Regions from separate parts of the Affinirhizobium capsici genome, predicted to be linked through region 4. Evidence: predicted binding sites of a transcription regulator. Region 4 holds the regulator's gene; each other region holds the start of a gene.
The links. Region 4 encodes LexA, which represses DNA repair genes until DNA is damaged. Its sites were predicted from a motif close to TGTTCNNNNTGTGTTCNG; they were not measured.

Region 1 (5,538 bases), on a different contig from region 4:
CCAGAAAATATCCTGGGTTCCGTTGCCGTGGTGCACGTCCCAATCGACAATGGCTACACGTTCCACGCCATAGGTTTTCTGCGCATGGCGGGCGGCAATCGCCACATTGTTGAAGAGACAGAAGCCCATGGCCTTCGTCTTTTCCGCATGGTGGCCGGGTGGGCGAGACGCCACGAACACATTATCCGCCTTGCCGGTAAACACATCATCCACGGCAGCCAGTGCACCGCCAATGCCCGTGAGCGCCGCCTGCAAGCTTTTCTGGCTCACATAGGTATCCGCCTCGATCTGGCGGATCCGGTCATCTTCTTCGGGAATTTCCCGCATCACGGAGGTGAGATGGCTTTCCGGGTGCGCGAGCAAGACGGCATCTTCATTGGCCTGCGGTGCATCCAACCGCTCCAACCGCTCAAAATTCGGATGCTCCAGCGCGATGTGCAGTGAGCGCAGGCGATCGGCCCGCTCTGGATGGCCTTCGGGCGTGTTGTGTTCAAGGAAAATCTTGTGTTCGTACAGGCGGGTCGTCATGGGCTTTTGCCTCCTGCCGCCTCGAATGAAAGCGGGCGCTTTCGAAATGGCAAAGAAGCGGCGTAATTTCAAGCGCCGCCAACCGTTCTCTCAGGTTTGCTAACTTGTGCGCCGCGAGAGCCTGTACTTAAATGATAGCCGGAGCGGGGGGATAAGAATGAAAGCCAATGTTTTCGAAGTGCCGTTCAGGGATGTCGGCTTGCGCGGCGAGATGTTCAGTGCCGCCTACATCACCCATGCGGAAGAGGCGCTGTCCCGGTTCTGGGCCACGCGACAACCAGCATCATCCGATCCCGCTTTCTATGTCTCGAAAGTGTCCTGCACGTTGCTTCGCGCGCTCCACTTCGGCGAACGGGTAGAATGCACGGTGCGCGTCAGCAAGATTGGCGGCAGATCGGCAGGTTTCGTCATCATCATGTATCGCGGCGATGAACGGGTGGCCGAGGCAGAGGTGGTCTGGACTGCCTGCAACGATGAAAGCGGCAAGGCTGTGCCGCTTCCCGAGGAGCTTCGCGATTGGCTGTATAAATACCTCGATTAAGCTCTCTGAGGCAAAAGCGGATAGCCCACCATCACCGCACGCGCTGCCAGTGCGGCAATCACGGCCTTCAGGAGATCGCCGGGAATGAATGCCAGCGAACCCATCACCACCTTGTCGAACGGTGTGCCTGAAACCATTGAGAGCCACGGCATCCCAATGGCATAGACCACGACAATGCCGCCGATGAGGCTGGCAATCAGGAAGCCGCCGAACTGGCGTGCTGCCGTCTGGCCTTCACGCACAAACTGCTGCGCCACGAGACCTGCCACAAAGCTACCGATGATCCAGCCGAAAATGTAGCCGCCGGTCGGCCCCATCAACACGGCAAGGCCCCCGCGGCCGCCCGCCAGAACCGGCAGGCCAACGGCCACCAGAACCACCAGAAGCGCATAGGCCAGGGCGCCGCGCTTGGCGCCGATAATGCAGCCCGCCAGCATGACGCCCATGCTCTGCGCCGTGATGGGAACGGGAATAAGAGCAATGGTGACTGGCGGAATAAGGCCAAGAACGATGATGATAGCGGTGAAAAGCGCCGCAAGCACGAGATCTCTTGTATTCATGAAAGTCTCCCTCGAAGGCGAAGAGCCTCAAAAATTTATTCTTGTTGTGCGCTTTTCTGGCCGCGAATGCCGCGCGCGTCAATTGCCTCGGCAATGCTATCCGCATCCTTCAGCGTGGCGATAATCAGCGGCCCAATGGCGCGGTGCAGCCGGTAGGGAATGCCGCGTGCCTTATGCGCCTCGCGCAACGTTTCATGCCGTGCAGCGATTTCCGGCACGAAGCGAAGAACCAGACCCAAGGCGAGCCCCACATCGGCAGCACGAAAAAGGCCCAGCCGTTCCAGCGGTTGCGCAGCCTTGGTGAGGCAATCCATGAAGGCGGAAAGCGAAGTCGTCGCGGTCACAATGCTGGCCAGCACGACGATGGCAGGCAGGCGCAGTATCGTCACCAGTGCCTCCCTCGGGGACACGACGACGTAGTTCACCAGTGCCAGAAGCGCGATGGTGAAGAGAACCGGCTTGATGCGCTGCCAGAGGGGACCAGGCGTCAGCCCCACCTGCATGGCAAGCAGAAGCGCCGCAAGAAGCGCAAACCCAAGCACAACAGGGCTTTTCAACAGGGTAAGGATAATGCTGAGCACAAGCAGGCCGAACAGCTTGTAGCCCGCAGGCGCACGGTGCAGCCAGCTATTGCCTTCCATATGCAGGCTGGTCAGCATTCGGCAATCTCGCGGTAGCGGGCAATGGCATCCCCAGCTGCCCCATCAAAAACAATCTGCCCCTCATGAAACAAGAGAACACGGGGAAAATCCGCCAGCAGGTCAAGATCATGGCTGATGACGATGGCCTGCTCGGTAAGGCTTGCCAGAGTGCGCTTAACCAAACCCCGATTGCGTAAATCGAGCTGATTGGTCGGCTCATCGAAAATCAGAAGCTTCGGCTCTGTCACCATGACAGCGGCCAGCGCGGCAAGCTGCAATTGCCCGCCGGAAAGTTCATGCGGGCGCCGGTCGGCAAGCTCGGTCAAGCCAAAGCGGGCAAGCACGGCCTCCACCCGGTCCTCGACCTCTTTTCCCTTCAGTCCGCGGCTTTTCAACCCAAGCGCAATGTCTTCCCGAATGATCGGCAGAATGATCTGATTGCCGGGGTTCTGGAAAATAAAGCCGGTTGCCGCCCGCACCTTCGCCTCATCGACGACGGTATCCAACCCATCAAGCGTCACGCGCCCGGTGGTTGGCTTGGCAAGGCCATTGATCAGGCGCGCAAAGCTCGTCTTGCCGGAACCGTTCAGGCCAATCACACCCACACGGTTCTCCGTCAGCACCAGCGAAAGCGGATGCAGCGCCATGTGCTTGCCGAAGGAAAGGCTGGCATTGTCGAATGTGATGCGCACGCGCTGTTGATCCCGTAGGTCTTGTTTATGGCTTCTATAACGATGGTCCTTGCCGCGGCCAATGTTTTTCGACAGGGTGCGCTATTGAACAAAAGAAGAACGCGGGCTAGCCTGCAACCATGACGATTCTGCTCGACAATCTGCTGGCCCGTAACATCTTTCTGGAACGCCAAGGCCTTTCCGCCGCGCCCAACCGTGCTTTGGGCTGGCAGGGCCTTCAACACTTGATCGAAACCATCGGCTTTGTGCAGGTCGATAGCGTGCAGACCGTGGAGCGTGCCCATCATCAAATTCTCTTTTCGCGCAACCAGACGTATCGTCGCGAGGATCTGACGCGGCTTTTGGAGCGGGAACGCAGCCTGTTCGAACACTGGACGCATGATGCCTCCATCATTCCATCCGCCTTTTTCCGCTACTGGAAGCATCGCTTTCGGCGGCGTGAGCCGATCATTCTGGAGCGCTGGCGGCGCTGGCAAGGGGAGGGTTTTGATACGGCCTTTGAACAGACGCTGGCCCGTGTGCGCGAATCTGGCGCTGTCATGTCTCGCGATGTAAAGGCTGAAGATCACAAGTCCGGCGGCTGGTGGAACTGGCATCCCTCCAAAACTGCGCTGGAGTTCCTTTGGCATACCGGCCATCTGGCCATCACGCGGCGCGAAAACTTCCAGAAAGTCTATGACCTTGCAGAGCGGGTGATCCCGAAGGCGGATTACGAGGCCGAAGTCACCGAGGCAGATCTCGTGGATTGGGCCTGCCGCTCGGCCCTGGAACGGTTAGGCTTTGCGACATCCGGCGAACTTGCCGCCTTCTGGGATATCATCAAGCCGCAGGAAGCAAAGGCCTGGGTGGATAGTCACCTTGAGGAATTGCAGCCGGCGAGCATCATGTGCGTCGATGGCCGCCAGCGCCAGTCTTATGCATTTGCAGATCGTATAGCCGAGCTGATGAACGCGCCCGAGCCGCCTGCGCGCCTGCGGGTGCTTTCACCGTTCGATCCAGTGCTGAGGGACAGGGATCGTGCCGAGCGTCTCTTCGGCTTCAACTACCGAATTGAGATCTTCGTGCCGGAGCCGCAGCGAAAATATGGCTATTATGTCTTCCCGCTTCTGGAGGGAAACCGCATGATCGGCCGTATCGATGTGAAGGCGGAGCGGAAGGCCAGCGTTCTTGCCGTCAAGCGTCTATGGCTGGAGCCGGGCGTCAGGCTTTCGGCGGGACGCTTGTCGCGACTGGAGGCGGAACTTGCGCGCCTTGCACGCTTCACCGGCGTGGAGACGGTGGATTATCTGCCGGGTTGGACAGGAAACGATGATGGCTGAAGATGAGTACCATGTCGAACCGCGTGTCGTTGCGTTGGACGATTACATGCGGCTACGCTTGATTGCTGGCCTCACACCTTTCTCGCGAGAAGCGGCGGAAAAGGGCCTGCCGAATACGCAGTTCGGCGTCACGGTTTTTCTAGGAAATGAGGTTGTCGGCATGGGCCGCATCATTGGTGATGGTGGCTGCTTCTTCCAGATCACCGATATTGCTGTCGATCCCGCCCATCAGGGCAAAGGCTTGGGCAAGCGCATCATGGCGGCTCTGACGGATCACATTCGCAAAGCTTTCCCGGAAACCGCCTATGTGAGCCTGATTGCGGATGTACCGGCAAACAGGCTCTATCAGCAGTTCGGCTTCAAGGAGACCGCACCGCGCTCTGTCGGCATGGCCATGATCGTTGGCAAATAAAGCTTAGCGCACCTTGCCGGTCTGCCCGCGGTCGCGCAGGTAATGGTCGGCGAGGGCGCAGGCTACCATGGCTTCGCCAATCGGCGCGGCGCGAATGCCAACGCAGGGGTCGTGCCGGCCCTTGGTGCGTACTTCCACATTCTGGCCATCCGCATCGATGGACTGGCGCTCGGTCAGGATGGAGGATGTTGGCTTCACGGCAAAGCGCGCCACAATCGGTTGGCCCGTGGAAATGCCGCCCAGCACGCCGCCTGCATGGTTGGAGAGGAAAAGCGGCTTGCCATCATTGCCCATGCGCATTTCATCGGCGTTTTCTTCACCGCTCAGTTCAGCGGAGGCAAAGCCTTCACCGATCTCCACGCCCTTCACGGCATTGATGGACATCAGCAGCGAGGCAATATCCTGGTCGAGCTTGGAATAGATGGGGGCACCGAGGCCAGCGGGAACATTGTCCGCCACCACCTCAATCACCGCTCCGATGGAGGAGCCGGACTTGCGGATCTCATCCAGATAGGCTTCCCAAACCGGCACCATTTCCGGGTCCGGGCAGAAAAAGGGGTTGCGATCCACTTCTGCCCAATCCCAATTGTCGCGGTTGATCTTGTGCTTGCCGATCTGTGTCAGCGCGCCGCGAATGGTCACGCCCGGCACCACTTTGCGGGCGATTACGCCAGCGGCCACGCGGGCTGCCGTTTCGCGGGCGGAGGAGCGCCCGCCGCCGCGATAATCGCGAATGCCGTATTTCACGTCATAGGCAAAATCGGCATGGCCGGGGCGGTAACGGCGGGCAATCTCGCCGTAGTCCTTGGAGCGCTGGTCAGTGTTTTCAATCAGCATGGAAATGG
Region 2 (5,538 bases), 330 kb from region 4:
TGCCGGCAGGTTGTCGAGCCATATCCGGACTGTTCGGAACCGGCTTTCCGGTGATCCACCGAGGTACTTGCGAGTTCACGATAAAATCCCCCAAAGCTTCGTTTTCGCAGCTGTCTCGTCGCTTAGTTTCCAATTCCTCATGCAACTGCGGTCTGCATCACATCAACAGGATGGGCGAGGGACCAAGATAGGTCATGTCCGCCGTTGATGATGCCATCCTGCGCTGGCGCGCCCTCCCCCGCCTCGTCCCCGAGAAACGCGATAACTTCATTCGCCAGTCTCGGTGTGGTCGCTTGGGGTGTCGTGTCATCAGGTTCGATGATGCCGCTCTGGATGAGGATGGAGTCGGAATAGAGTTGACCGCCTACATAGGTCGTTCCGCCAAAGCTGTCATAATCCATGATGGAAGCAATGTTGACGACTGCATTGCTGCCGGTATCAACGCTGATGGTCGCATCCGGTGAATGGGCAGCTGCATCATTCGCCATTTGCCGAACGTGATCTGCATCTCCCAGCACGTTGACCTGCTTGATGATGGAGACGTCATAAAGATTGCCGGTAATATAGAGAACGTTCAGATGGCTGAGACCCTCGAAGTTTTCGTTTTGGGCTAGTGAAGTGGGCATGGACGGATCGCGTGCCTCAATGGCATCCACGGCATCCCGCATCCCTTGCGCCATAGGTTCGAACCGGTCTGGCGAGCCGACCTCATGAATGGAAGCGCCATTCCAGATGAGATTATTGCCGGTTTGGGCCGTGAAGCCCTCTCCGTAGCTCTCGGCAGAAATCCAATCATTGTCATAGAGAACGGAAATCTGACTAATGATGTTCATGTCGAGCACATGGCCGCCGACGATGATAAGATCATATTGCAGGCTCAAGCCGAAGTAATTCGCGAGATTGACTGCTGCATTGCCCCCGATGATGACGGAAGTATCCGTTCCCATGAAGGTGAGCTTCATCTGATCGTTATCAGTGACGAAATTATACTGCTCGATCCAATTCACAAAGCTGACATCACCATCTACGACGCTCACGCGCCAACTCTGTGGAAAGACCGGATCATCGTTATCGGCGCTGTTATTTGAAGCAGGGGATTGGCCCCAATCCGAATGGGTAAACGTTGCGAGATTGATCGCCGTCGTTCCAAGCGAATGGAAAGGATCGGTTAGTGGATCACTGGAACCATCGCTGCCGGAATCATGCGAAAGACTGTCATGATCGCTATAGACGTAGGACTGGCTGATGACATTGAGCTGGTGGTAATCACCCATGACGCTGAGTACGGGGGAGACGATGCCAACGTCCGTCAAGTTCACAATGTTCGCGGAAACATTGGCTCCGGCGGCAACGACAAGCGCATCATGCGCTGGCGACTTCTCCTCCAACGAAACATCACTCTTTTCCGGCTTCTCGGGTGGTGCGGCAATTCCACGTTCTGGCATTAGCTCATCAAGTATGGGCGGCGCAGATACCATCTGACCATTCATGTAGACGCCGGAAAGCGTGTGGCCGGAAACCGCAAGAGAATGCTCTCCATGCTCGAGTGCTTCCTCGATGGTGACCAGTGAAGCCAATGACTGAGTTTGAACTTGCTGCTGCAGGGTCTGCGCGAAGTCGTGCCCCTCGTGCCAGATGTCTTTCAGTTCTACGAGATTATCCGTGCGATGAAGATCACTGAATGGGGTCTGCGCTGACGCAAGTGCCGTATAGTCCTGTAAGCGCTGATTTACGAATTGAAGATCGACCGTATCCCGCTTGTCATCAACGAGATTAAGGAAATCATCGTCTTGCATTAGGTTGACCTGAACCATGTGCGATATGGCAGAACCCGGCCCCACATGGACTTTCAGAAATTCCGGTGGCTCGTACACGGGTGATGCTATTGGTCGAGGCGTACCGGTTTCGACATCAAAGAAGTAACGCGTGCCACGTGCTTCTTCAGGTAATTGGTCGAGACGCTGGGGAACCCATTTTGCAGGCAGCAGCCTCATATGCGGGCCGACATAATTCACCTGCGGATTATAATCCTCCAATGCAAGATCGGAAGCAAAGCCTGGTGCGAGGGGGGTTATGGGCCCAGAAGGCGTGTCTGGATCATCGACGACAGCGCCGCCATTCGGGGTTTGCCGAAGTCTCATTTCTTCGGTCACCAGATCGAAGTGGCCGATGAAATGGGCGATTATTTCGGTAATCTTGTCTGCGTACATGTCCCCGCCTCCCACGTTTCATCCGCATCCTGGATGCGATCCCTCCCCTCACTGCCAATACGGAAGACGAGGGTGATGTGCACGTGTTTCGAACGTCATTGCTGCACCGGCCTCGCTGTGCCGGTGCAGGCTGTCTTGCTGTTGACGGATGACGTCAGTGGCCGGTGTCTTCGCCGACATTGCTTGTATGCGAGTCACCGCCGATGACACTGCTGTCGATGGCGTTGCTCAGCATGTTTGCACCCTGAACGAACTCGAAGTGGAAGCCCGAATTCGCGAGAATCGCCGAGGCATCGGCCGTGCTCGTGCCGGTTGCGTCGTCGCCCGTCTTGAGGTCCCAGCCCTTGCCGTCCATATCCATGCCGATTGCGCCATGCGCTTCGCCTGCATTGGCCGACAGATGGTTTTCCGCACCGGAATTCTCCATCCGAACTTCCCAAGCAGCATCCTGATCGGCGAGGTGGTTGGCCTGAACCGCGCTGAAGCCTGAGTCATTGCCCTCACCATTCAGCGAGCCATTCAGGATGTTGTCGACATCGAGCGTAAACGAGAAATCATCACCAAGATTGAAGGTGAGATCGCCGCCTGCGATACCCAAATTGCCGAAGTCTTTTACATCTTCGAGCACTGCAAAATCAGTATCGCTGCTGTTGAAGCTACCCGTTGCCGTATGATCATCGGTCACCGAATGATTGTCCGTGATCGTTTTAATGTCCGTATCGGTTTCGGTATTGGTATGCGTGAATGACTTGCTGTCATAGCTCCAGTCATAATCTGAGCTGACCTTGGTCTCGGTATTGGTGATGATCTGGGTATCATTGTCCGAGATATTGTCATTGTCGGAGATGGACTTGCTGTCATAGCTCCAATCATAACTGTTATCGCGGTTTGAACCGTTGTTCAGCTCAAGATTGGCCTTAAGATCGAGATCAACGCTGTTGTCGGTGTTGTTGCGGTTATCGCCATTGGCCATTCCGCCGACATAACCTGTCGAGCCATCGTCAACTTCAGTCGAGTTGATAGCACTGTTGGCGAAACCTTCTGCGAGAGCGCCAACAGCCGTGGTGTTTGTTTCGTTGGAACCGTGAGGGTAAGACATGCCATTCCTCCTTCGTTGATGACCGGAGCGCAGACACAATCCCTTTCATCTTCAACGGGACTTTTGTGCTTAAAATGCTCCGAATTTGGGATGCAGGCGTGCACTTCACACAAACGCCTGCGGCGATGCTTTCCGGGGAGAAGACACAGATAAGCAATCCGCAAAGCTATACATGCGGCGGATGCACCGTGATTTCGTTACCGGCGTTGAGATCGGAGCGAACCATTCCCTTTACTCGTTACACCGGCGGTTCCATCCGATGCCCCAACTCAACCGCAATTCGAATTGTCTTGATAGACACGAAATCTGATTAGCCCATTCAATACGGCAAACGAGGCCCTGGCTTAGCTAGCAGTGGAGGTAGTGACAGCGGTGGTATCTTGTCACTGAGTGAAACGGCGGTGAAATCGTTACGGACCAGAGTGGGCTAGTCAGTTCGCGTAATGCGCCCCACCGTTTGCTTTAGGAAGATCAACGCTGGTTGATACCACTATAGTTAATGCGAAATCAGCGCGAAGAATCAGAGCGCTAGATCGAGAACTCCCAAGAAAGCAATACAGGTTGGAGCCAGATAACCCAAAATGGTGATTGGTACCCCCAATATTTTCGTCTAACATTCATAATAAATAATTAATAAGAGCCGGCTGAGTTAGGGAAGTCACAAGTCGTCAGTTTCATTGGGGGGCAGTGATGTTTATGACAGAGTCTCACGAACCAAGGAATACCAGGGATTTCGCTCACAAGATCGGGCCCAGCACCATTGCGATGATCTCGGCAAGTGATCTCCTGGCAGAATGTATTACGGAAGTACTATCCAAAAATTTTGCGGACCACGAAATTCTTCGCATGCGTTCTGTTTATGACCAGCGTCATGCGGAACTCATGTCTTCTCAACTGATTTTGCTCTACAGGCCAAGCGCGAGCGACGTCCTGCATATCATAGATTTATTTGACGAGAACGATATGGATGCCTCTGTAGGAATTGTGGTGGAGAGCCTTGATGCCGCGGAGAATCTGTTGCGTTCATTGCCGGAAAACAACGTTATCAACGGTATTCTACCCTTGGACATGCGTCTTGACGTGTTCATGGCGACTATACAACTGCTGATGAAGGGCGGTGAGCATTTTCCGTCCGCCTTGCTGCAACGTCTGCGCCGAACTTCCCAACCCGCAATTCTTCCGAACCTGGATGCTGAGAGGCACACCTCTCCATCAACCAGTCTCTCTCGATTTGCTTCCGGGGCAATGGCTTTGACAGCGCGCGAGATCCAGATTTTGGATCTGCTCTGTAAAGGTACGCAGAACAAGATTATTGCAGACCGTCTCCGTGTATCCGAGAACACCGTCAAGGTACACATCCGAAACATCTATAAAAAGATGCACGTGCGCAATCGCACCGAAGCTGCGTCTCGCTTTTTCGATATGGATCGAAATGGGGAAGGCTGAGGATATGGCGCTAGCGTAGGACGCAGCGTGCCTTCTGGCCAAACCCGCTGGGCGTGCAGATATAAGGTGAAGCCGAAAACTGATGTGGCTCAACGGGCGTGAGCGCTGCCGTTTGCATCGGGTCAATGAGAGTGGCGCTCACGACCTTCAGTTTGCGGACTGGTTTTTGGAGATCGGATGCAGAAGGTTTAGGAGCGACCGCTGCATGCGAGGCGGGATCTGGCGATAGGGATGAGCAGGAGGAAATCGACCCGACTGTAGCCACAATCCCCATCAGCATGACGAATTCTGAAATTCGGGCCAAAGGCCTTCTCCTTATCCTCACCCGCTACGTTGAGAGCGCGGTTATGGATACCGCTCGCTTCAACAGTACTAGGCTTAGTTCTTAAGCTACTCCATTTTAGTGATAACATTATTGATTATTGATTAACTTTTATCCTCGTGGCTCAATAACTCAATGATTTCCGCAGTATCGCCGGTTTGAACGGGGCGTCTTTCGCCACGCTGGAACCCTCATGTTTGCAGTAGCCGTGTTGGAGTGGGTGCTATGAGTCGAATTCTTTCCGTTCGAGATGGGTTTCAGAAGCAAACCGGTACTGCCGTTGCAGCCGACGCGCTGGTCCTAGGCGGAGCGGGCTTCTTTGGGTCGCATCTTTGTGAGCGCTTGCTCAACGACAGCTTCAGCGTCGCCTGCATTGACAACTTTTCCACCGGACGTCGAAGCAATATTGCGCATCTGGCGACAAGACAGGGTTTCACTGCAATTCACCACGATGTCCGCCT
Region 3 (5,538 bases), on a different contig from region 4:
ACTTTGATATAGCCTAGTCCCACATCAAAAAGCGCCTGCAACTTGTCGCGAACGGCAGGTACGGCAGAGAAGAATTCAACGCCTTCTTCCACCGTCATATCCAGCACGTCCGCGATGGATTTGCCCTTGAACATGACGTCGAGCGTTTCACGGTTATAGCGCTTGCCGTGGCAGACATCACACGTCACGTACACATCAGGAAGGAAGTGCATTTCGATCTTGATAACGCCGTCACCCTGACATGCTTCGCAACGCCCACCTTTGACGTTGAACGAAAATCGTCCCGGCTGATAGCCGCGCGCCTTGGCTTCCGGCAGACCCGCGAACCAATCGCGGATCGGCGTGAAGGCCCCGGTGTATGTGGCTGGGTTAGAGCGCGGTGTGCGGCCAATGGGCGACTGATCGATATCAATCACCTTATCGATGAACTCGAACCCATCGATGCGTTCATGTTCTGCTGGGATTTCGCGTGCGCCCATGACACGGCGTGCGGCGGCCTTGTAGAGCGTTTCAATCAGGAAGGTCGATTTTCCACCGCCCGATACACCAGTCACAGCTGTGAAGAGGCCGAGCGGGACCGACGCTGTAACGTTCTTCAGGTTATTGCCCTTAGCGCCAACAACCTTGATCTCTCTGCCCTTCTTAGGCTTACGCCGTTCTGCAGGAACCGCTACGCCAAGCTCGCCCGACAGATATTTGCCTGTCAGCGAATTGGGGTTATCCATAACCTGTTGCGGCGTTCCCTCAGCGATCACCTGGCCGCCATGAATGCCCGCAGCGGGGCCAATATCAACCACGTAATCTGCCGTGAGGATCGCATCTTCATCATGCTCGACCACGAGAACGGTGTTTCCGATGTCTCGCAGGTGCTTCAGCGTATCGAGCAGGCGTGCATTGTCTCTCTGGTGCAAACCAATAGATGGCTCATCCAGAACATAGAGAACGCCAGTCAAACCTGAGCCAATCTGTGAGGCCAAACGAATGCGCTGGCTTTCACCGCCGGAAAGCGTGCCCGAATTGCGCGACAGACTGAGATAATCGAGACCGACATCGTTCAGAAACCGCAGACGTTCGCGGATTTCCTTGAGAATACGAACCGCAATCTCGTTTTGCTTCGTATTGAGCTTTGAGGGCAGAACTTCGAACCAGTCACGCGCCTTCTTGATCGACATTTCGGTAACGTGACCGATATGCATATAATCGATCTTGACTGCCAGCGCTTCTGGCTTCAACCGGAAGCCATTGCACGCCGGGCAGGGCGCTGCAGACATATAACGCTCAATTTCCTCGCGAGCCCAGGCGCTATCCGTTTCCTTCCAGCGCCTCTCTAGGTTTGGGACGATGCCTTCGAAGGTTTTGGTCGTTTTATAGGATCGAGCGCCATCGGCATAATTGAACTCGATCTTCTCTTCCGTTCCCTGAAGAATTGCACGCTTGGCCTCTGCCGAAAGTTTCGACCAGCGATCCGAAAGCTTGAAGCCGAAGACTTTACCAAGACCTTCGAGGGTTTGATTGTAATAAGGAGAGGTGGACTTGGCCCACGGAGCCAAGGCGCCATCTTTCAAGGTTCGTTCCGGTTCAGGAACAATCAGATTCTCATCGACCTTTTGCTGAGCGCCAAGACCATCACAAGTGGGGCAGGCACCGAATGGGTTGTTGAAGGAGAACAGACGGGGCTCGATTTCCGGGATGGTAAAGCCTGATACGGGGCAGGCAAATTTTTCTGAAAAGAGAACGCGCTCGTGCGTTTCGTTCAGCGACTTGTTGGCGGAACCGCCAGCCGATGTTTCTTCTGGAGGCAGCGGTTTATCCGCAAATTCCGCAACGGCCAAACCATCTGCCAGCCTAAGGCAGGTCTCAAGACTATCTGCCAAACGTGCGCTGATATCGTTACGCACCACGACACGGTCTACCACGACGTCGATATCGTGCTTGTACTTCTTGTCGAGAGCGGGGACTTCAGCAATTTCGTAAAACTGACCGTCCACTTTCACGCGCTGGAAGCCCTTTTTCATAAGGTCAGCCAGTTCTTTTTTATATTCACCCTTTCGACCACGCACGAGTGGTGCAAGGATGTAGAGACGCGTTCCTTCGCCAAGCGCCAGCACACGATCCACCATCTGGCTCACAGTCTGGCTTTCGATGGGAAGTCCTGTCGCAGGGGAGTAAGGTACACCGACACGCGCAAACAGAAGGCGCATATAGTCATAGATTTCCGTGACTGTACCGACTGTCGAGCGCGGGTTCTTCGAAGTGGTTTTCTGCTCGATGGAAATTGCCGGAGATAGACCGTCAATCTGGTCCACATCCGGTTTTTGCATCATTTCAAGAAACTGGCGCGCATAAGCAGAGAGGCTTTCCACGTAGCGGCGCTGGCCTTCGGCATAAATGGTATCGAAGGCGAGCGACGATTTGCCTGAGCCTGAAAGACCGGTCATCACGATCAGGCTGTTGCGGGGCAGGTCGAGGTCAATACCTTTGAGGTTATGTTCGCGCGCGCCGCGAATGGAGATCGTCTTGAGTTCGCTCATTTTAACCAGGCTCTGTGGGAGGTCAGTCCGTTATGTAGTGATAGATCGGCGGCTGTCGAGGCGTCGGCGGGGAGGTTTATGCCTCCGCGTCACCTCTACGTTCGATTGAGTTGACAGGATCATAGAGAATTATTAGAACAAATAAAGAACAATTTTTGCGCTCATTTACTGTGGATTAACATCTTATCCTGACCGCGTCGCACCGGCGATGGAGTAGAGTGCGGAAAACGCAAATTGGACTATGCCACCAAGTGGCAGACAAGGTGATGAAATGGCAGGTAGCGTCAACAAGGTAATCTTGATCGGGAATGTGGGCGCAGACCCTGAAATTCGCCGTACCCAGGATGGTCGCCCAATCGCCAACCTACGCATCGCAACGTCTGAAAGCTGGCGAGACCGCAATAGTGGCGAACGCCGCGAAAAGACGGAATGGCACACAGTTGTTGTGTTTAACGAAGGTCTTTGCAAGGTCGTTGAGCAGTACATAAAGAAGGGCGCAAAGCTGTACATTGAGGGCCAGTTGCAGACTCGCAAGTGGCAGGATCAGAATGGCAATGATCGCTATTCCACCGAAATCGTGCTACAAGGCTTCAACTCAACGCTCACCATGCTGGATGGGCGCGGGGAAGGTGGCGGTGCTGGTGGAAGCGGAGGCTACGGTGGTGGCCGCGGCAGCTCTTCGGGTGGTGACTTTGGTGGCGGTTACGGCGATGACTATGATCGTGGTTCTTCCGGTTCCAGCCGTGGCGGCTCTTCCGCTGGCGGCGGCGGTGGTGGATTTGCCCGCGATCTTGATGATGACATCCCGTTCTGATTCATTTCATGTAATAAGCGGTCGAGCATGACTTGGCCGCTTTTTTTGTTGGTAAGATTTTCAAGTATTGAAAGCCGATTTGATTCCATCAACGACGAACTGAACCGATAGTGCGGCCAGCAGCACACCGAGAAGACGAGTGAGCAATGCACGTCCCGTCATTCCTAAGAAGCGGTCCAGCTTTTCCGCGACAATAAGTGCAGCAAGTACAGCGCCCATACAGATTGCCAGCATAGCGATCAGCAGCGTGCGATCCAGGGGCGCCGAAAATGAACCCGCCAGAAGCACCGTTGCAGAAATTGCACCAGGACCTGCGATCAGCGGCAAGGCGAGCGGGAACACAGCGATATGCTGAATGTGGTCGATCGTAATCGCGACCTTGGAGGTTTCTTCTTTTCTCTCCTGACGCTTCTGGAAAATCATCTCGAACGCAATCCAAAACAGGAGAAGGCCGCCCGCGATGCGGAAAGCACCCATGGAAATGCCGAGGAGAGATAGAATACCTGCGCCGAATATCGCGAAGGTTGCTAGAATAATGAATGCGATCATGGTGCCGCGAACAGCGACCTGTCTACGGTGGATGCGATCCATTCCGGCGGTCAGGCCAAGGAAGATCGGCGCGAGACCAGGTGGGTCCAATGTCACCAGCAGCGTGGTGAACGCGCTCATGATGCTGTCTGTGGTGGCCATTTTTCCCTCATTCTTATCTTATGGTGCTGCGAGTCTAGAATTCAGCTTTACGGTAAAAGCAGGCCGCTGAGAAGCAAAGGTGGCCATTGTGTTGAGTACCTGCTACAGCCTTTGACTGTGGGAAACGGCACATGTCTTATCTAACGCTGCCTGACTATGTTTCCGGCCATATCGCAGCCGCAAAGAACTGTTCAAAACCCGCCTCAAAATTGGCGTTTGAATAGGACATCGGCTATATACACCAGACTGATTCCGAACAGAGATCGTATCCGATTTGACTGAACAGAGCACTCCTGGCGGCGGAAAGCTGCCACCTGGCATCGAACCCATTTCCATTATGGAAGAGATGCAGCGTTCCTATCTCGATTACGCGATGAGCGTTATCGTGAGCCGTGCGCTGCCCGACGTTCGTGACGGCCTTAAGCCAGTTCACCGCCGTATTCTTTATGGCATGTCCGAACTGGGCATCGATTGGAATAAGAAATACGTGAAATGCGCGCGCGTAACCGGGGACGTGATGGGTAAATACCATCCGCACGGGAACGCCGCGATTTACGACGCTTTGGCGCGTATGGCCCAGGACTGGTCCTTGCGCCTGCCTTTGATCGACGGTCAGGGCAATTTCGGCTCGATCGACGGCGATCCACCAGCCGCTGAGCGCTACACCGAATGCCGCCTGCAAAAGGCTGCCCATTCGTTGCTCGACGATTTGGATAAGGAAACGGTCGATTTCCGCGACAACTATGATGGCACCCTGTCGGAGCCGGTCGTTGTTCCAGCCAAGTTCCCCAACCTTCTGGTCAACGGGGCTGGCGGTATCGCGGTTGGTATGGCGACGAACATCCCGCCGCATAACCTTGTTGAGGTGATTGACGGCTGTGTGGCCCTCATCGACAACCCTTCGATTGAATTGCCCGACTTGATGCAGATCATACCCGGGCCGGACTTTCCGACGGGTGCTTTGATCCTCGGTCGCTCAGGCATCAAATCCGCTTACGAGACGGGTCGCGGTTCTGTCATCATGCGTGGCCGTGCGCATGTCGAGCCGATGCGCGGGGATCGTGAGCAGATCATCATCACCGAGGTTCCCTATCAGGTGAACAAGGCGACGATGATCGAGAAGATCGCCGAACTTGTTCGGGACAAGCGGATCGAAGGCATATCGGATCTACGCGACGAGTCCGACCGGCAAGGTTACCGTGTCGTTATCGAGTTGAAGCGCGATGCGAATGCCGATGTCATCCTGAACCAGCTATATCGCTATACACCACTGCAGACATCGTTTGGCTGCAACATGGTGGCACTTAACGGCGGTAAGCCTGAGCAGTTGACACTGCTCGATATGTTGAAGGCCTTTGTCACCTTCCGCGAAGAGGTCGTCAGCCGCCGCACGAAATATCTGCTTCGCAAGGCACGTGAGCGTGCGCATGTCTTGGTTGGTCTGGCGATTTCTGTCGCCAATATCGATGAGGTCATCAACCTCATCCGTCGTGCGCCCGATCC
Region 4 (5,538 bases):
CTACTATCTCATATCCGGCTTCGGTGTATCTGCAGAACGCGCGTACATCATGATGGTGGTTATGTTGACAGCTGTTCTGTTCGATCGCCCATCAATCAGCCTCCACAATATAGCCTTGGCAGCGACGCTCATACTTCTGCTCCACCCGTCCAGCATTATGGGTGCGAGTTTCCAGATGTCGTTCGGCGCAACCGCAGCTCTGGTTGCCGGATACAACATCTGGTCAAAACGCAGGCAGGCGCAGGATGGGCTGAGCGCCAATGGCCCCGTTGCTATCGCAGTCTCTTCCATTGCGGCCATCATAGGGGGCACAATCATGACCTCCCTGATTGGAAGTCTCTCGACAGCCATTTTTTCGATTGCCCATTTTAACCAGCTGAGCGGCTATGGCCTAGTTGCCAACCTCGCGACAATGCCATTCATTTCGGCCGTTGTTATGCCAGCTGGATTGCTGGGCATGTTGGCCATGCCCTTTGGGCTTGAAGCGCCTTTCTTTGTTGTAATGGGTTGGGGACTTGAGATCGTCATCAAGGTGGCAACGTTTGTTGCTTCTTGGGAAGGTGGCATAAGCACGGGCAGGGCGCCGCCTTATTTTCTGGCAATGACGTCCCTTGGGTTGGTCCTCGTTATTTGCCTGAGATCGCCACTGCGTTTTGCCGGTGTGTTCCTCCTCGCTAGCGGGATGCTTATCATGCTCTCAGGTATCGGTCGCAATGATCCAGACATGGTTATTGCGGAAGATGGAGAGACGCTGTTGATCCACCGCAAATCCAGTTCCTTCACAAATGAATCAAAATCATCGGGATTTCTGTTCGATAGATGGCGCAACAGCTTGAAGTTGGGCGAGATATTGCCCTCGGCTCGACGTCCCATCGATTTGGAAGTGGACAACGCCATGGAGAGGGCTGAACACGACAAGACGGAAGACACAGCTCCATCAGTGCCACTCGGTAAAACTACGCGACTGCGCTTAACTGAGGAGCAGATCAAAGCGGTCGACAGTGCCGTTCGAAGTGGTCTAAAGGCGATACCGAATGACCAATTCGTTTGCCTTCCCAAATTGCTGTGCCTAACGCAGACAATGGAAGGAGCAAAGATTGCTTTGGTTCAAGATACCCGCTTCTTGGGCTATGCCTGCGATCGTGTCAATTTGGTCATCGCCGCCCGAGCGCCATTCACCAAATGTCGATCAGGCGTCCTCCTAGTGACCACAGCCATTTTGCGAAGAACAGGAACCATCGAGATCCTGTTCAATGGGCAGGCCAATCCTAAGAGCTGGACCTATTCCCCGGCATTCACATCAACGGCAAGAGCATGGGAACTTCACCGCTCCTATGACTGGCGTTCACAGACATATGCCGCAACCGACGACGCAAATTTGGTTCAAACGTGGCTTAGTGGTAGCGGCGGATGAGACCAACCAGACGCCCCTGAACCTTCACCCGTTCTGGAGGGAAAATTCGTGTCTCATAAGCGGGATTCGCTGCTTCGAGTGCAATCGATGCACCCTTGCGTCGGAAACGCTTCAACGTCGCCTCTTCGTCATCCACGAGGGCAACGACAATATCGCCAGGGCTGGCCGTGCTGCCATTGCGGATAATAACCGTATCGCCGTCTAAAATGCCGGCTTCGATCATTGAGTCCCCTCTCACCTCCAAGGCGTAATGTTCTCCCGGTCCAAGCATTTCCATCGGGACGCTGATGGCGTGGGTGTTATTCTGGATCGCCGAAATGGGAACACCCGCCGCGATTCGACCCATTACAGGTATAGAAGCTGAATTGCTCTCATCCGCAGCAGCCTTAACTGGTTGAGGGGTTGCTGGAGCGGGTGGCGCTTTACCTAGAGACCCTTCAATAACGCTAGGAGAAAAGCCTCTTTTGGGGGCCGCACCTGCGCCGAAAGGTTCCGGAAGTTTGATCACTTCCAATGCGCGTGCACGATTCGGTAACCGGCGGATAAATCCACGTTCTTCCAAAGCGGTAATCAGGCGATGTATCCCCGACTTGGAGGCAAGCTCAAGCGCATCCTTCATCTCATCGAAAGAGGGCGGAACACCAGATTCCTTCATGCGAGCGTGAATAAAAAGAAGCAGTTCTTGCTGTTTGCGTGTAAGCATATCCGGCAACCCCATCGGGAAACAAATCCAGAACGGACCCTATATGTTCCAGTTGTGTTCTGCAAGGGCAACTTCGTGCACTTGTATGGAGTGACTCAAGACTCCAAAGTCGACGGACCAGCAAAGCATGGAAAAGAATGATGCGTAACCTCGACCATCTAGTTCTACCTGTTCCGTCACTTACGGCGGCAAGTCGTTTCCTTGGGCGTTTAGGCTTTAATGTCGCGGCTGAAGGTCATCATCCGTTCGGCACATCAAATGCGTGCGTGTTCTTTCCGAACGGCACGTATCTAGAACCTCTTGCAATGAGGGACGAGGGTCTTGCCAGGGCGGCTGCGAATGAGGGGAATGTGTTCACACAACGGCACCTGGAGCAAGGTAGACTTGGCAAGAAGGTAGGCTTGTCTGCATTTGTCCTGGCATCCGATGATGCAGTGGCAGATCATGCCTATTTTGAGCGGCAGCAGTTATCCGCAGGCTCGATGCTAACATTTTCGCGCGAGGCAAAATCTGCCGACGGCAACGCTGTGACCGCAACCTTTAAATTGGCCTTTGCCGACCTGCGTTCTGCCGATCTGTTTGCCTTCACCTGTCAACGAATCAATTCAACGTTGCCTGGCGGCGCGCTTCTTGAGCATCCAAACGGCGCGCTGGGCGTGGCCGAGGTTGTGCTTACAGCTTCTGACTCTGCGGAGGCGTCAGGTCGGATTGAAACCGTCTTGCAGAAGGAACCTGAAGCACAGGAAACCGATATCACGTTTAGGTTGGGGAACAGCTTAATTCGCATTGTGCGCGAGACTTCAGATTACTCCATCTCAAACCAAGATCGATCTTTTCGCGACCTGACGGCCTTGGGGTTTGTCATTGCGGTGAAGAGTCTGACGTCTATCAAAGGCATTCTCACAGCAACCAATGTGTCTTTCGAAAGGAAGGCCGACAGGCTGATTGTCCATTCGCAGCCTGAATTTCCGACAGTCTTGGGCATTGTCGAGCGATCCGACTCGCCTTGATTCTCTCGTGGAGCAATGAAGTTGATCAAGAAGCATGAAGCTAAAGAGCCAGATAGCAATGAAGCGCATCAGCGGCTTTTACGGCTCAATCAACTCCTACTTAACTGTGATAGCGCCACCTTTGCACTGGATGCTTGGTGTACGGAATACGGATCGCAAACGAGTGGGGTCTATGCCGAGCGTTTGGCTGATGAAACGGAAGTCATCGATTCGCAGGTGATAGCCCTTCTTGAGGTGTCTGAGGGCGAGGCACTTGCTTATCGCAGGGTGTATCTGATGTGGGGTGGTGTTGTCCTTGCGGAAGCTGAGAATTGGTACCGCCTCCAAATTTTAAGCAGCACCATGAAGAAGCGTCTTGAGCATACTTCGATTGCATTTGGACGTGCTGTTGAGTCCTTAAATTTTCGCAGAAAACTTCTATCTGCAGAACTGCTCTGGCCTTGTGGTGAAAGCCCTTTGCCGAAAAATGTTCTTCGCCATTCCGCCGTTCTGGAAACTGGGGCAGGCGTTCCCTTCAGCCTTGTCAAGGAGACATACTGCAAGTCTGTTCTCTTCATTTGAGACCCTTGCTAGGCCGTTTGGTGGCTCCCTTGGTGACATCAGCAAACGTCCCTGTTATGGACAAACCGCTTTAGGGCGGCAGTTGCCCGCTAACAAGGAGGGGTTCGATGAGCGTTCACGCCAATGCAAATGTAATAGTGGGCGAGGGTGCTTCTCAGGTTGTATTCGGCAACGATAAGCGCCTCTCGTTGATTTGCGGCCCATGCCAAATGGAAAGCCGCGAACATGCTTTCATGATGGCAGGTGCGATTAAGGACATTTGCGATAAGCTGAACATCGGCCTTGTTTACAAATCATCTTTCGACAAGGCCAACCGCACTTCGCTTTCTGGCAAGCGCGGTATCGGCCTTGATATGGCAATGGAGATTTTCGCCGATCTGAAAAAGGAATTCGGCTTTCCAGTGTTGACTGATATCCACACGGAAGAACAATGTGCGCTTGTCGCTGAAACTGTCGATGTTCTGCAAATCCCAGCGTTCCTTTGCCGACAGACGGATCTTCTCGTTGCAGCCGCCAAAACAGGCCGCGCAATCAACGTGAAGAAGGGCCAATTTCTGGCACCATGGGATATGAAAAACGTCCAGGCCAAATTTACGGAAAGCGGAAATCCGAATGTGATGCTGTGTGAACGCGGCGCATCGTTCGGCTACAATACACTCGTTTCCGATATGCGCTCATTGCCGATCATGGCGTCGCTTGGGTCTCCGGTTATCTTTGATGCTACCCATTCCGTTCAACAACCGGGCGGGCAGGGCGGTTCCAGCGGTGGCCAGCGGGAATTCGTGGAAACTTTGGCGCGCGCTGCAGTGGCGGTTGGCGTTGCAGGTGTATTCATTGAAACTCATGAAGATCCGGACAATGCGCCATCTGATGGCCCGAATATGGTGAAGCTTGAAAACCTGCCTCGGTTGCTTGAAACGCTGCTGGCATTCGATGCTGTTGCAAAGCAGGGTTCAAGATGAAGATGCGGCGGGACCTGTCATGTTCCCGCCATTGTATTTTGCGTTTCTTTTAGTAAGACAATCCCATACATTTCCTTCCCACCACGTAACAGGATAGGCTCATGACAGCTATTACCGACATCATCGCGCGCGAAATTCTTGACAGTCGCGGCAACCCGACGGTCGAGGTGGACGTGCACCTGGAAGATGGCAGCATGGGTCGTGCAGCCGTGCCGTCTGGTGCTTCCACCGGCGCGCACGAAGCCGTAGAACTGCGTGATGGCGGCAAGCGCTACCTCGGTAAGGGCGTTGAAAAGGCGGTCGACGCCGTCAATGGCGAAATCTTCGACGCTCTTGGCGGTCACGATGCTGAAAACCAGATCCTGATCGACAACCTCATGTGTGAGCTAGACGGTACGCCGAACAAGTCTCGCCTTGGTGCAAACGCGATCCTTGGCGTTTCTCTTGCTGTTGCAAAAGCTGCCGCCGAAGCTTCCGGTCTACCGCTTTTCCGCTACGTTGGCGGCCCGAATGCGCGCCTACTGCCAGTACCGATGATGAATATCATCAATGGTGGCGCGCACGCCGATAACCCGATCGACTTCCAGGAATTCATGATCATGCCGGTGGGTGCTGAAAACATCCGAGAAGCCGTTCGCATGGGTTCGGAAGTCTTCCACGTTCTCAAGAAAGAACTGGCGGCTCAGGGTCACAACACGAATGTCGGCGATGAGGGCGGCTTTGCTCCAGGCCTCGAAAGTGCTCCTGCTGCACTCGACTTCATCATGAAGTCGATTGAAAAGGCGGGTTACAAGCCGGGCGATGACATGCACATTGCTCTTGATTGCGCATCCACCGAGTTCTTCAAGGACGGCAAGTACGTTCTGGAAGGTGAAGGTCGCACCCTCG

Region 1: a site for LexA is predicted at 3,047-3,064, ahead of AC0JZ1_RS12190 (energy-coupling factor ABC transporter ATP-binding protein). Genes of this name have one in related genera too.
Region 2: a site for LexA is predicted at 3,374-3,391, ahead of AC0JZ1_RS00840 (fibrinogen-binding protein). Genes of this name have one in related genera too.
Region 3: a site for LexA is predicted at 2,665-2,682, ahead of uvrA (excinuclease ABC subunit UvrA). Genes of this name have one in related genera too.

Annotation. Positions count from the first base shown of each region.
Region 1 is NZ_CDRNXD010000004.1:1,811,678-1,817,215, reverse strand. Features, by position in the region: gene AC0JZ1_RS12210 (histone deacetylase family protein) at 1-528, opposite strand, end outside; gene AC0JZ1_RS12205 (acyl-CoA thioesterase) at 686-1,069, shown strand; gene AC0JZ1_RS12200 (biotin transporter BioY) at 1,066-1,629, opposite strand; gene AC0JZ1_RS12195 (energy-coupling factor transporter transmembrane component T family protein) at 1,665-2,288, opposite strand; gene AC0JZ1_RS12190 (energy-coupling factor ABC transporter ATP-binding protein) at 2,282-2,962, opposite strand; gene AC0JZ1_RS12185 (winged helix-turn-helix domain-containing protein) at 3,082-4,281, shown strand; gene AC0JZ1_RS12180 (GNAT family N-acetyltransferase) at 4,271-4,693, shown strand; gene aroC (chorismate synthase) at 4,697-5,538, opposite strand, start outside.
Region 2 is NZ_CDRNXD010000002.1:165,271-170,808, reverse strand. Features, by position in the region: gene AC0JZ1_RS00850 (type I secretion system permease/ATPase) at 1-22, opposite strand, end outside; gene AC0JZ1_RS00845 (hypothetical protein) at 138-2,210, opposite strand; gene AC0JZ1_RS00840 (fibrinogen-binding protein) at 2,365-3,309, opposite strand; gene AC0JZ1_RS00835 (LuxR C-terminal-related transcriptional regulator) at 4,000-4,755, shown strand; gene AC0JZ1_RS00830 (UDP-glucuronic acid decarboxylase family protein) at 5,303-5,538, shown strand, end outside.
Region 3 is NZ_CDRNXD010000004.1:1,086,361-1,091,898, forward strand. Features, by position in the region: gene uvrA (excinuclease ABC subunit UvrA) at 1-2,531, opposite strand, end outside; gene AC0JZ1_RS08630 (single-stranded DNA-binding protein) at 2,803-3,345, shown strand; gene AC0JZ1_RS08635 (MarC family protein) at 3,406-4,035, opposite strand; gene gyrA (DNA gyrase subunit A) at 4,310-5,538, shown strand, end outside.
Region 4 is NZ_CDRNXD010000002.1:491,575-497,112, forward strand. Features, by position in the region: gene AC0JZ1_RS02160 (ComEC/Rec2 family competence protein) at 1-1,414, shown strand, start outside; gene lexA (transcriptional repressor LexA) at 1,395-2,117, opposite strand; gene AC0JZ1_RS02170 (VOC family protein) at 2,258-3,127, shown strand; gene AC0JZ1_RS02175 (hypothetical protein) at 3,149-3,688, shown strand; gene kdsA (3-deoxy-8-phosphooctulonate synthase) at 3,796-4,650, shown strand; gene eno (phosphopyruvate hydratase) at 4,752-5,538, shown strand, end outside.